Regions from separate parts of the Streptomyces sp. NPDC048172 genome, predicted to be linked through region 1. Evidence: riboswitches for the same ligand, from Rfam matches in the RefSeq annotation. Region 1 holds a riboswitch; the other holds the start of a gene.

Region 1 (4,262 bases):
ATTCCCCGCGCCCCTGCGGGGCGCCCTCCCGCGGGGCGCTCTTCCGTACGGGGGACGGCGCCGGAGCGATCACCGCCGGGAGGAGGCCCAGGAGGATCATCGCGGCCGGGAACAGGGGCAGCTGGGGTGCTGTCAGGGGGACGGCCGGGGGGTCGAGGTCGGCGTCGGTGACGAGCAGGGCCGCCGCCACCGCCACCCCCGAGGCGGTGACCAGCCAGGCGCGCACGCCCCAGCGGTCGGGCCGGTAGCGGGTGCGGACCGTGCGGCGGCCGCCCAGGGCCAGCCCCGCCAGCGCCAGGACGAGCCCGCCGAGCAGCACCGGCAGGCCGAACGCGGCGCCCTCCGAGGCCAGCAGTCCGTACGTGCCCGCGCACACGCCCAGCAGGCCGCCGACCGTGAGCGCCGCGGTCGTACGGCGTACGGCGCGCGGCACCCTGGCCGTACGCCCGTAACCGCGCGCGTCCATCGCGGCGGCGAGCGCGACCGAGCGCTCCAACGCGCCCTCCAGGACCGGCAGCCCCACCTGGAGCACCCCGCGCAGTCCCCGGTCGCTCCGGCCGCGCAGCCGCCGGGCCGCGCGCAGCCGCTGCACGTCGGCCACCAGGTTCGGCGCGAACGTCATGGCGACGACCACCGCGACCCCCGCCTCGTACAGCGCGCCGGGCAGCGACTTGAGGAGGCGGGCCGGGTTGGCGAGCGCGTTCGCGGCGCCGACGCAGATCAGCAGCGTCGCCAGCTTCAGCCCGTCGTAGAGCGCGAAGACCATGCCCTCGGCCGTCACCCTGCCGCCGACGCGCACGCCCTGCGCCCAGTCGGGCAGCGGCACCTCGGGGAGCGTCACCAGGACGTGCGTCCCGGGGACCGGCGAGCCCAGGAAGAACGCGAAGACCAGCCGGATGCCCAGCACCAGCAGGCCGAGCTTCAGGAACGCGCCGTACGAGCGGGCCCACGGCGCGTTCGTGCGGCGTACGGCGACGACGTACCCCGCGACGACGATCAGTAGGCCGAGCAGCAGCGGGTTCGTCGTACGCGAGGCCGCCGTCGCGAGACCGAGCGCCCACAGCCACCACGCCCCGGGGTGGAGCGAGGTGGAGCGGGTCGCCAGGGGCGCGCGCAGCGCCCCCGCGCGGGGCGGCCTGGCCATACGGGTGGCCTTCACCTCCTGCGGCGCGCCTGCCAGAGCGCCGCCGCGCCGAGGACGGCCACGGCGGCGACGCCCGCGCCGATGCCGAGCCCCGTGGACATGCCCCCGTCGTCGTCCTTCTTCTTCCCCGAGGAGCTGTCGCTGTCGCTCTCCTCCTTGGAGGCCACCTCGCCGCAGCCCTTGCGGGGGTAGCCGTCGATGGCGCAGAGGAGGGAGTCGGAGTTGTAGCGGAGCGGCTCGGCGACGGCCGCGAGCGCGTCGGCCGCCGAACCGTCCTCGTCGATCCGCGCGCACGCCGTACGCGCCCCGGGCGGCTTCTCCCCGCCGGGCGCGTCGCCGCGCGTGCCGAAGTCGAGGCGCAGCGCGACCCGCTTCGTCCCGGACTTCTTCTCCGTACGGGCGCACGCCGCGTCGAAGGCGATGCCGCCGCGCGGCCGGGTGGCGTCCTTGGAGTCCTCGCTGAGCGCGAAGCGGAAGCCGAGCACGTCGCCGTCGCCGGGGCGCAGCACGGCCGGGCCCTTCGTCGCGTACGCCCAGCCGCCGTCGCCCTTCCGCTCCCAGAACGACCAGTAGCGGTAGCCGTCCCTGGCGGCCTGCGCCGTACCCGCCATGCCCAGCGGCAGGGCAAGGAGCAGCACGCCCAGCATGCCCAGCACGGTCAGCAGACGCCTCACAGCGACTGCTTCTTCCGGCGTCCGCTCAGCCAGATGCCGATGCCCGCCCCGGCCGCGACGCCCACGACGATGAACGACCAGGTGGGCAGGGACCCGCCGTCGTCGTCCTTCTTGTCCTCCTTCTTGTCCTCCTCGCCCTTCTTCTCGTGGGACGGCATCGCGGCGGGCTTCGGGCCCGTCGCCGTGAGGCGCTTCAGCAGGTCGGTGCCGCCGAGCTGCGCCGGGTCGCCATTGGTCGTGGCGCGGTTGGCGAGGATCAGGATGCCGAGCGCCGCCGGGTCGTCCTTGGCCTTGTCCCACTTGCCGAGGTTGTCGCCGAGCCAGTCGAGGGACTTCTTGGCCTCGTCCTTGCGGCCCGCGGCCGAGAGGGCGATCACGGCGTCGGCGGTGTTCGCGTAGTCCGGCTGGCCCTTGCCCTTGCCCTTGTCCTTGGCGCCCGGGGTGACGGCCACGAGATGGCCGTCGTTCTTCTTCAGCGTGGCGGTGAGGTAGTCGGCACCCTTCTCCGCCTCCTTCTTCGGGGACGCGCCGTGCCCCTCCTTGTCGCCGGAGAGCGCGAGCCCCTGGCGCATCCCGGCGAGCACGGCCGCCGCGGTGGCGTCGTCGTTCGGGTCGAGCTTGTCGCCCTTGCCGGGCTGGTACGCGAAGGCGCCGTACGCGTCCTTCTTCGCGTCCTTGGTGTCCTTGTCGATCTGGAAGGAGAGCAGCGCGTCGAACGCCGTCTTGCCGTCCTTCTTCCACGCGGCCGGGTCCTTGCCCGCGGCGACGAGGGCGCCGACGACGACGGAGACCGAGTTCGCGTCGGAGGGGCTGCCGGGGTTGTAGCCCCAGCCGCCGTCCTTGTTCTGGACGGACTTCAGCCAGTCGAGGGCCTTGTCGGTCCCGGCGTTCGGCCCGCCGATCGAGGCGGACAGGGCCTGTACGGCGATGGCCGTGGCGTTCACGTCCGCCGGGGTCTTCTTCGCGTCGCACTTCGCCTTCGGGTCGGCGCGGTACGCCGGGAACGAGCCGTCCTCGCACTGCTGCGTCGACAGCCAGCTCACCGCCTTCGGCGACGGCTTCGCGCCCGCGGCGTCCAGCGCCAGCAGCGCGACGGACTGCCGCCACACCCCGTCGAACTTCGGGTCGCCCTTCCCGTACAGCTCCGGCGGCAGCTTCTCGTCGGCCACGGCGACGGGGGCGACTGCCGCTGTGACCGCGCAGAGCGCGAGGGAGGCGGCGACGGCCACGGAGAAGCGGTGGCGCTGGCGCGGGCGCGGGAACATGCGGGTGCCTTTCGCTGACGGTGACGTGACGGGTGGGCCGTAGCCGTGCACGGCCGTCCCGTCACGCGTGGTCGCGCGGCGGCACACCGGGCTCGGCTCCGTATACCCCGACGGTGCCGTGCGGTGCCCCGCTGGCGGGGCACCGCAGGAGCCTGTGCCTCCGGGCGGGCGATCCGGCTCGCGGCGCCGTGTGGTGCTCGCCGCTCACGGTTGCGGGTCAGCGCCGGATTCCCACCGGCTTCCCCCGAACGGAGACGCTGCTGTCTGCCCCGCCACTTTAGCCGTACGACCGTGAAAGACCGCCCCCAGGTGCCCTCGCCACGACCCCTCAGCTCACCAACAGACCAGACCTCGCCCGCCCAGAGCCACGCCCCTGCGTCTACTTCCCGGCTCCACCACGCAACAGAGCTTGCCCCTCCAGGGGCACGGGTCTGTGTCTGCTTCGCGGCTCCGCCGCGTGGGCGCGCCGGTCACGACACCTCGGGGCTTGCCCGATCAGGGGCCCGGGGCTGTGTTTGTTTTGCGGCTCCGCCGCGTGGGCGCGACCGGTCCAAGACTTTTGGGCTTGCCCCTTTAGGGGCGCGGGGAACTGCGCGCCCAGCCACGATGCGGGCGCGGCCCGCGAAGCACAGCCCGGGGCTCCCCGGGCGCGGCTCTTGTACGCGGGGCACCCGGCGTGGGGGGCTGCGCTTGCCAACCCTGCGCCTTGCGCAGACTTCCCAAGCTCAGAGGGGTGGAGGGAGAAGCAGGAGTGCCCCGTTAGGGGCGCGGGGAACTGCGCGACTAGCCACGATGCACTCGCAGTCCGCGAAGCACAGCCCGGGGCACCTCGGGTGCGGCTCTTACTGGAGGCTGCCGTGTTGGGCGGCTTGGAGTAGGGCTCGGCCCTGGGCGGTGACGCTGTGGAAGGAGCGGCCACCTTTGCGTACCGTCACCAGAAGGCCGTTCTCGCGCAGCACAGCGGTGTGCTGGCTCACTGCAGGCCCGGTCACATCGAGGAGGCGGGCCAGCTCTGTCGTGGACGAGCCGCATCCCGTCGCCCGGAGCAGCGCGGCCCGCGTGCGGCCCAGCAGCTCTCCCAGCCCGTCGCCCGCCTGCGACGCCGCCTCCCCGCGCTCGTGCGAGACGGGGTAGACGAGGACCGGCGGCCGGGAGGGGTCGGCGAGGGAGACCGGCGCG
Region 2 (4,262 bases), on a different contig from region 1:
CCCGGTGCGCGTCCGCGAGGAGGCCGGGCTCGAACGCCTTCACGCCGTCCGACAGCGCCCGTTCGATGTCGAGCGCCCCCACGAGACGGTCCTCGGACGCGCCCACGGGCAGCTCGACCATCCGGGCGGCCCGTGCCTCCCCGGTGACACCGCTGTCGTGCGGCCCGTCCGGGCACGCCGGATCGGGCGAGGCGGGCGCACAGGAGAAACGGCAGCCCGGAACGACGTCGACCCGAGGCATGAGCGCCGCGAGGGCTCGTACGGCCGTGCTCTTCGCCGTGCCCTTCTCGCCTCTTACGAGGACGCCGCCGATGGCCGGGTTGACCGCGTTGAGCAGCAGGCCTAGTTGGAGGTCCTGCATCCCGACGATGGCGGTGAACGGATAGGGGGTGCTCACGCGTCAGTCAGTCCTTTCCAGAAATGGGGGCCAGGGAGTGGGGGAGCGGGTGTGTCACAGGGGCGCTCCCGGCCCCACGAACGGCAGCCCTTCCGGCGCGCCCTCCTCGATGAGCCGCAGCAGCGCGGCGGTGTCCGCGTGCTCCTCGACCAGATCGCCGAGACGGTCGAGCTGTTCCTCGCGCAGCGCGGCGAAACTCGTCTCAGGGGCGGGCACGAAGGCGCGGCCCGCGTCGGCCGCCACCCGGCGCAGAAAGGCCCGCCGGAACGCGTCGGACTCCAGCGAGCCGTGCCAGTGCGTGCCCCATACGGAGCCGACCCGGCAGCCGTCGCCGAGGAACGGCTCGCCGCCGCGTACGTCCGCGACGCCGTGGTGGATCTCGTACCCCTCGACGGGCTCGCCGAGGGCCGTGCCCTCCGGGCGCGCGAGGGTCTTCTCCCGCGCGAACCGCACCCGCAGGGGCAGCAGTCCGAGCGCTTCGACCGTTCCGGCACGGGACTCGACGTCGTCCTCGATGCGCTCGCCGAGCACCTGGTAGCCGCCGCAGATGCCCAGTACGGGGCGTCCTTCGGCCGCCCGCCGGGCGAGCGCGTCGGCCAGTCCGCGCGCCCGCAGCCACTCCAGTGCCCTGACGGTGCCGCGCGTCCCCGGCACCACCACCAGATCGGCGTCGGACAGCTCCTCGGGACGGTCGCAGAACCGCACGACCACGCCGGGCTCGGCGGCCAGCGCGTCGACGTCCGTGAAGTTCGACATCAGCGGCACGGGGAGCACCGCCACCCGCAGCACGTCCGCGCCGTACGGCGCCGTCACCTCGGATTCGCGCACCGTGCCGCGCAGGGAGACACGCAGCCCGTCCTCCTCGTCGATGCCCAGCCCGTGCTGGAAGGGCAGCACCCCGTACGTCGACCGCCCCGTCAGCTTCCGCAGCATCTCCAGGCCGGGCTCCAGCAGCGAGACGTCCCCGCGGAACTTGTTGACCAGATAGCCCGCCAGCAGCGCCTGGTCCTCCTCGGCCAGCAGTGCGGTCGTCCCGAACAGCGAGGCGAAGACGCCTCCCCTGTCGATGTCCCCGACCACCAGCACGGGCAGCCGCGCGGCGCGCGCCAGGCCCATGTTGACGATGTCGTTGCGCCGCAGGTTGATCTCCGCGGGGCTGCCCGCGCCCTCGCAGACGACCGCGTCGTGCGTACGCCGCAGCTCCTCCAGACAGGCGACGACGGGCTCCAGAAGGTCCTCACGCCGCCCGTACACGCCGCTGCGGTGGTTCCCGAAGTAGCCCTTGGCCGACATCTCGCCCACGGCACGCCCCATGAGCACCACTTGGCTGGTGCGGTCGCTGCCGGGCTTGAGCAGTACGGGGTTCATCAGCGCGCTGGGCTCCACCCGGGCCGCGGCGGCCTGCATGGCCTGGGCGCGGCCTATCTCGGCGCCGTCCCGCGTCACGAACGAGTTCAGTGACATGTTCTGCGCCTTGAACGGCGCCACGCTGATCCCCTTGCGCGCCAGCCAGCGGCAGATTCCCGCCGTCACGACGCTCTTGCCCGCGTCCGAGGTCGTCCCCGCGACGAGCAGCCCGCCGCCGGTCCCGCCGCCCGTCCCGCCGTCCCTAGCGCTTCCCTTCGCGCCCACGGCGCACTCCCTCCCGCACCCTCATCCGCACGGCGCCCGCCGCCACGGTGGTGGCGAACGCCAGCGCGCTCACCCGTCGCGACAGCCGTACGGCACGCGCGATGTCCTCCGTCCGTACGGGCCGCCCGGAGGTGTTGAGGACCGGACGGTGCTCCGTACGGCCGCCGTACGCGAGGGTGCCGCCCAGCCGTACGCCGAGCGCGCCCGCGAACGCGGCCTCCACGGGCCCCGCGTTCGGGCTCGGATGCCGGTGCGCGTCCTCGCGCCACGCCCGTACGGCTCCGCGCGCGTCGTCACCGGCAACGGCCGCGAGCACCGCCGTCAGCCGCGCTCCCGGACACCCCACGACGTCGTCCAGCCGCGCCGCCGCCCAGCCGAACCGGAGGTGCCGCGGCGACTTGTGCCCCACCATCGCGTCCAGCGTGTTGAGCGCCCGGAACCCGGCCATGCCCGGCACTCCCGCGACCGCGCCCCACACGAGGGCGCCCACGACGGCGTCCGAGGTGTTCTCCGCGACCGACTCCACGACAGCGCGCGCCAGTGCCTCCGCGTCCAGCGCCTGCGGGTCCCGCCCGCACAGGTGCGGCAGCCGCTCCCGGGCCACCTCGACGTCCCCGGCGGCCAGCGCCGAGCCGACGGCCCGCGCCTCCCGCGCCAGGCTCGTCCCGCCCAGCACGCTCCACACGGCGGCGGCCGTCAGCACGGTCCGCGCGCCGGGCCGGTCCCGCACGGCCCGTTCCAGCACGGCCGCACCCGTGACCACGGCGCCCGCGGCCAGCACGGCGTACCCGGCGCCCGCGTCCCGCCGGTCCCGCCACACATGCCGCTCCAGCGCCCCGGCGGCCCGCCCGAAGGCGGCGACGGGGTGGCCGCGCCGGGGGTCACCCAGCAGAAGATCGACGGCGTATCCGAGGGCGGCGCCGCAGGCGTACGCGTAAGAAGCCCGCATCCGCATCATTCAGCGCGCCGCGGCGCCTCGGCGGAACAGCGGCGGCAGAGGTGGCGTCGGTGGCAGGGGACCGGAATCGCTCAGGGCGGGGCCGCGCATGACATGTGTCCTCACTCAGGGTCCTCGCCCTGGCTCGACGTGACCGACGGCGAGAGTCTCCTGGCTCCCGGATCGACGCCCGCCCCGGCCTTCCAGCCGCGCGACGCGACCGTGGCTCTGGGTGAGGGAGCGCTCCCCGGTGACAGTGGCGGGACCGCGCCGGATTCGCACCGGCTTCCTCTCCATGCCGCCGTTTGGCACCGGAAGTCCACCACGTTGGCCGAGAGGCGTCAACTTGCTGTTGACCTGCAATGGGGGCGGAGTGGTGAGCCCCACACGCGCCGCACTTCCGCAGTCGTGCGACCAGTAATGCACCTTTGCGCCCCGGACCGCTGGGAAGACTGCACATGACAAACGGGAGAGCGCCAAACGACGGCAGGAGGCGATTTCTTGCCTGCGGCGGACGGTATGCGACCGAATGTGTCCGGCTTCGGCGGCAGCGCGGGGCCGGCAAGGGGGGCGCATGCCACAGACGCGCGGCCACGTCGGGGCGCTGGCTTTCGGGCCGGAGGAGGTCGCAGTGTTCGAGGAAGACTCGTCCGCGGGTATATGGATCAAGAGTAGCTACAGCAATGACGGACCCGGTGCGTGCGTCGAGGTCAGCGACGCCGCGGGCCGGATCCTGGTGCGGGACTCCAAGTGTCCCGATGGCGACGTACTCGCCTTTACGACCGCGCAATGGAGTAGTTTCCTGGCCACCACGGCGACTTGGGTCGCGGAGGACTGACGACGGCGCCTGGACTCCCTCAGGCGGAGGGGATGGCGGTGGGGGCGATGCCCGACCGGACGGAAGACGCGGTGCGGCGCCCGGGGGAGAGCCGTGCCGGGCGGGACCCGCGCTCTCCTCTCTCCCTCACCGCGAGATACAGCCTCGCCGTGGGACTTCTCGCCACCGGACTCGGAGCCGCCGCCTCGCTGCTGGCGCCGGAAGGGGCGGCACGGGCGGTGGTGTGGGGGCTGGTGGCCGCGCTCGTCGCCGGCGGAGCGGGGCTCTGGTACGGGCTCGCGCCTACGCGCGGTCGTCTCTTCCCCGGCCGTCTCTCCCACGGCCGTCCCCGCGGTCCGCGCCACCGTTGACGGCGCGGCGTATTCGGCGTCCCACGACCACGCAGCAGGCGGCGAGGAGCGAGGCGCCGCACACGCTCAGCACGAGCGCCCAGCCTCCGCCCGCGTAGGTGGCGCATG

What was found. A riboswitch is a leader RNA that binds a small molecule or an ion and turns the genes downstream of it on or off. The one in region 1 is predicted to bind cobalamin.
Region 2: another riboswitch for cobalamin. It lies ahead of ACGF3A_RS18060 (cobalamin biosynthesis protein); the one in region 1 lies ahead of ACGF3A_RS29475 (prenyltransferase/squalene oxidase repeat-containing protein).

Annotation. Positions count from the first base shown of each region.
Region 1 is NZ_JBIDAT010000007.1:9,885-14,146, reverse strand. It holds gene ACGF3A_RS29485 (energy-coupling factor transporter transmembrane component T) at 1-1,144, opposite strand, end outside; gene ACGF3A_RS29480 (SCO2322 family protein) at 1,156-1,791, opposite strand; gene ACGF3A_RS29475 (prenyltransferase/squalene oxidase repeat-containing protein) at 1,815-3,083, opposite strand; cobalamin riboswitch at 3,229-3,370, opposite strand; gene ACGF3A_RS29470 (ArsR/SmtB family transcription factor) at 3,926-4,262, opposite strand, start outside.
Region 2 is NZ_JBIDAT010000004.1:56,669-60,930, reverse strand. It holds gene ACGF3A_RS18070 (putative cobaltochelatase) at 1-397, opposite strand, end outside; gene ACGF3A_RS18065 (cobyric acid synthase) at 452-2,029, opposite strand; gene ACGF3A_RS18060 (cobalamin biosynthesis protein) at 2,007-2,978, opposite strand; cobalamin riboswitch at 3,131-3,259, opposite strand; gene ACGF3A_RS18055 (DUF397 domain-containing protein) at 3,541-3,804, shown strand; gene ACGF3A_RS18050 (hypothetical protein) at 4,087-4,262, opposite strand, start outside.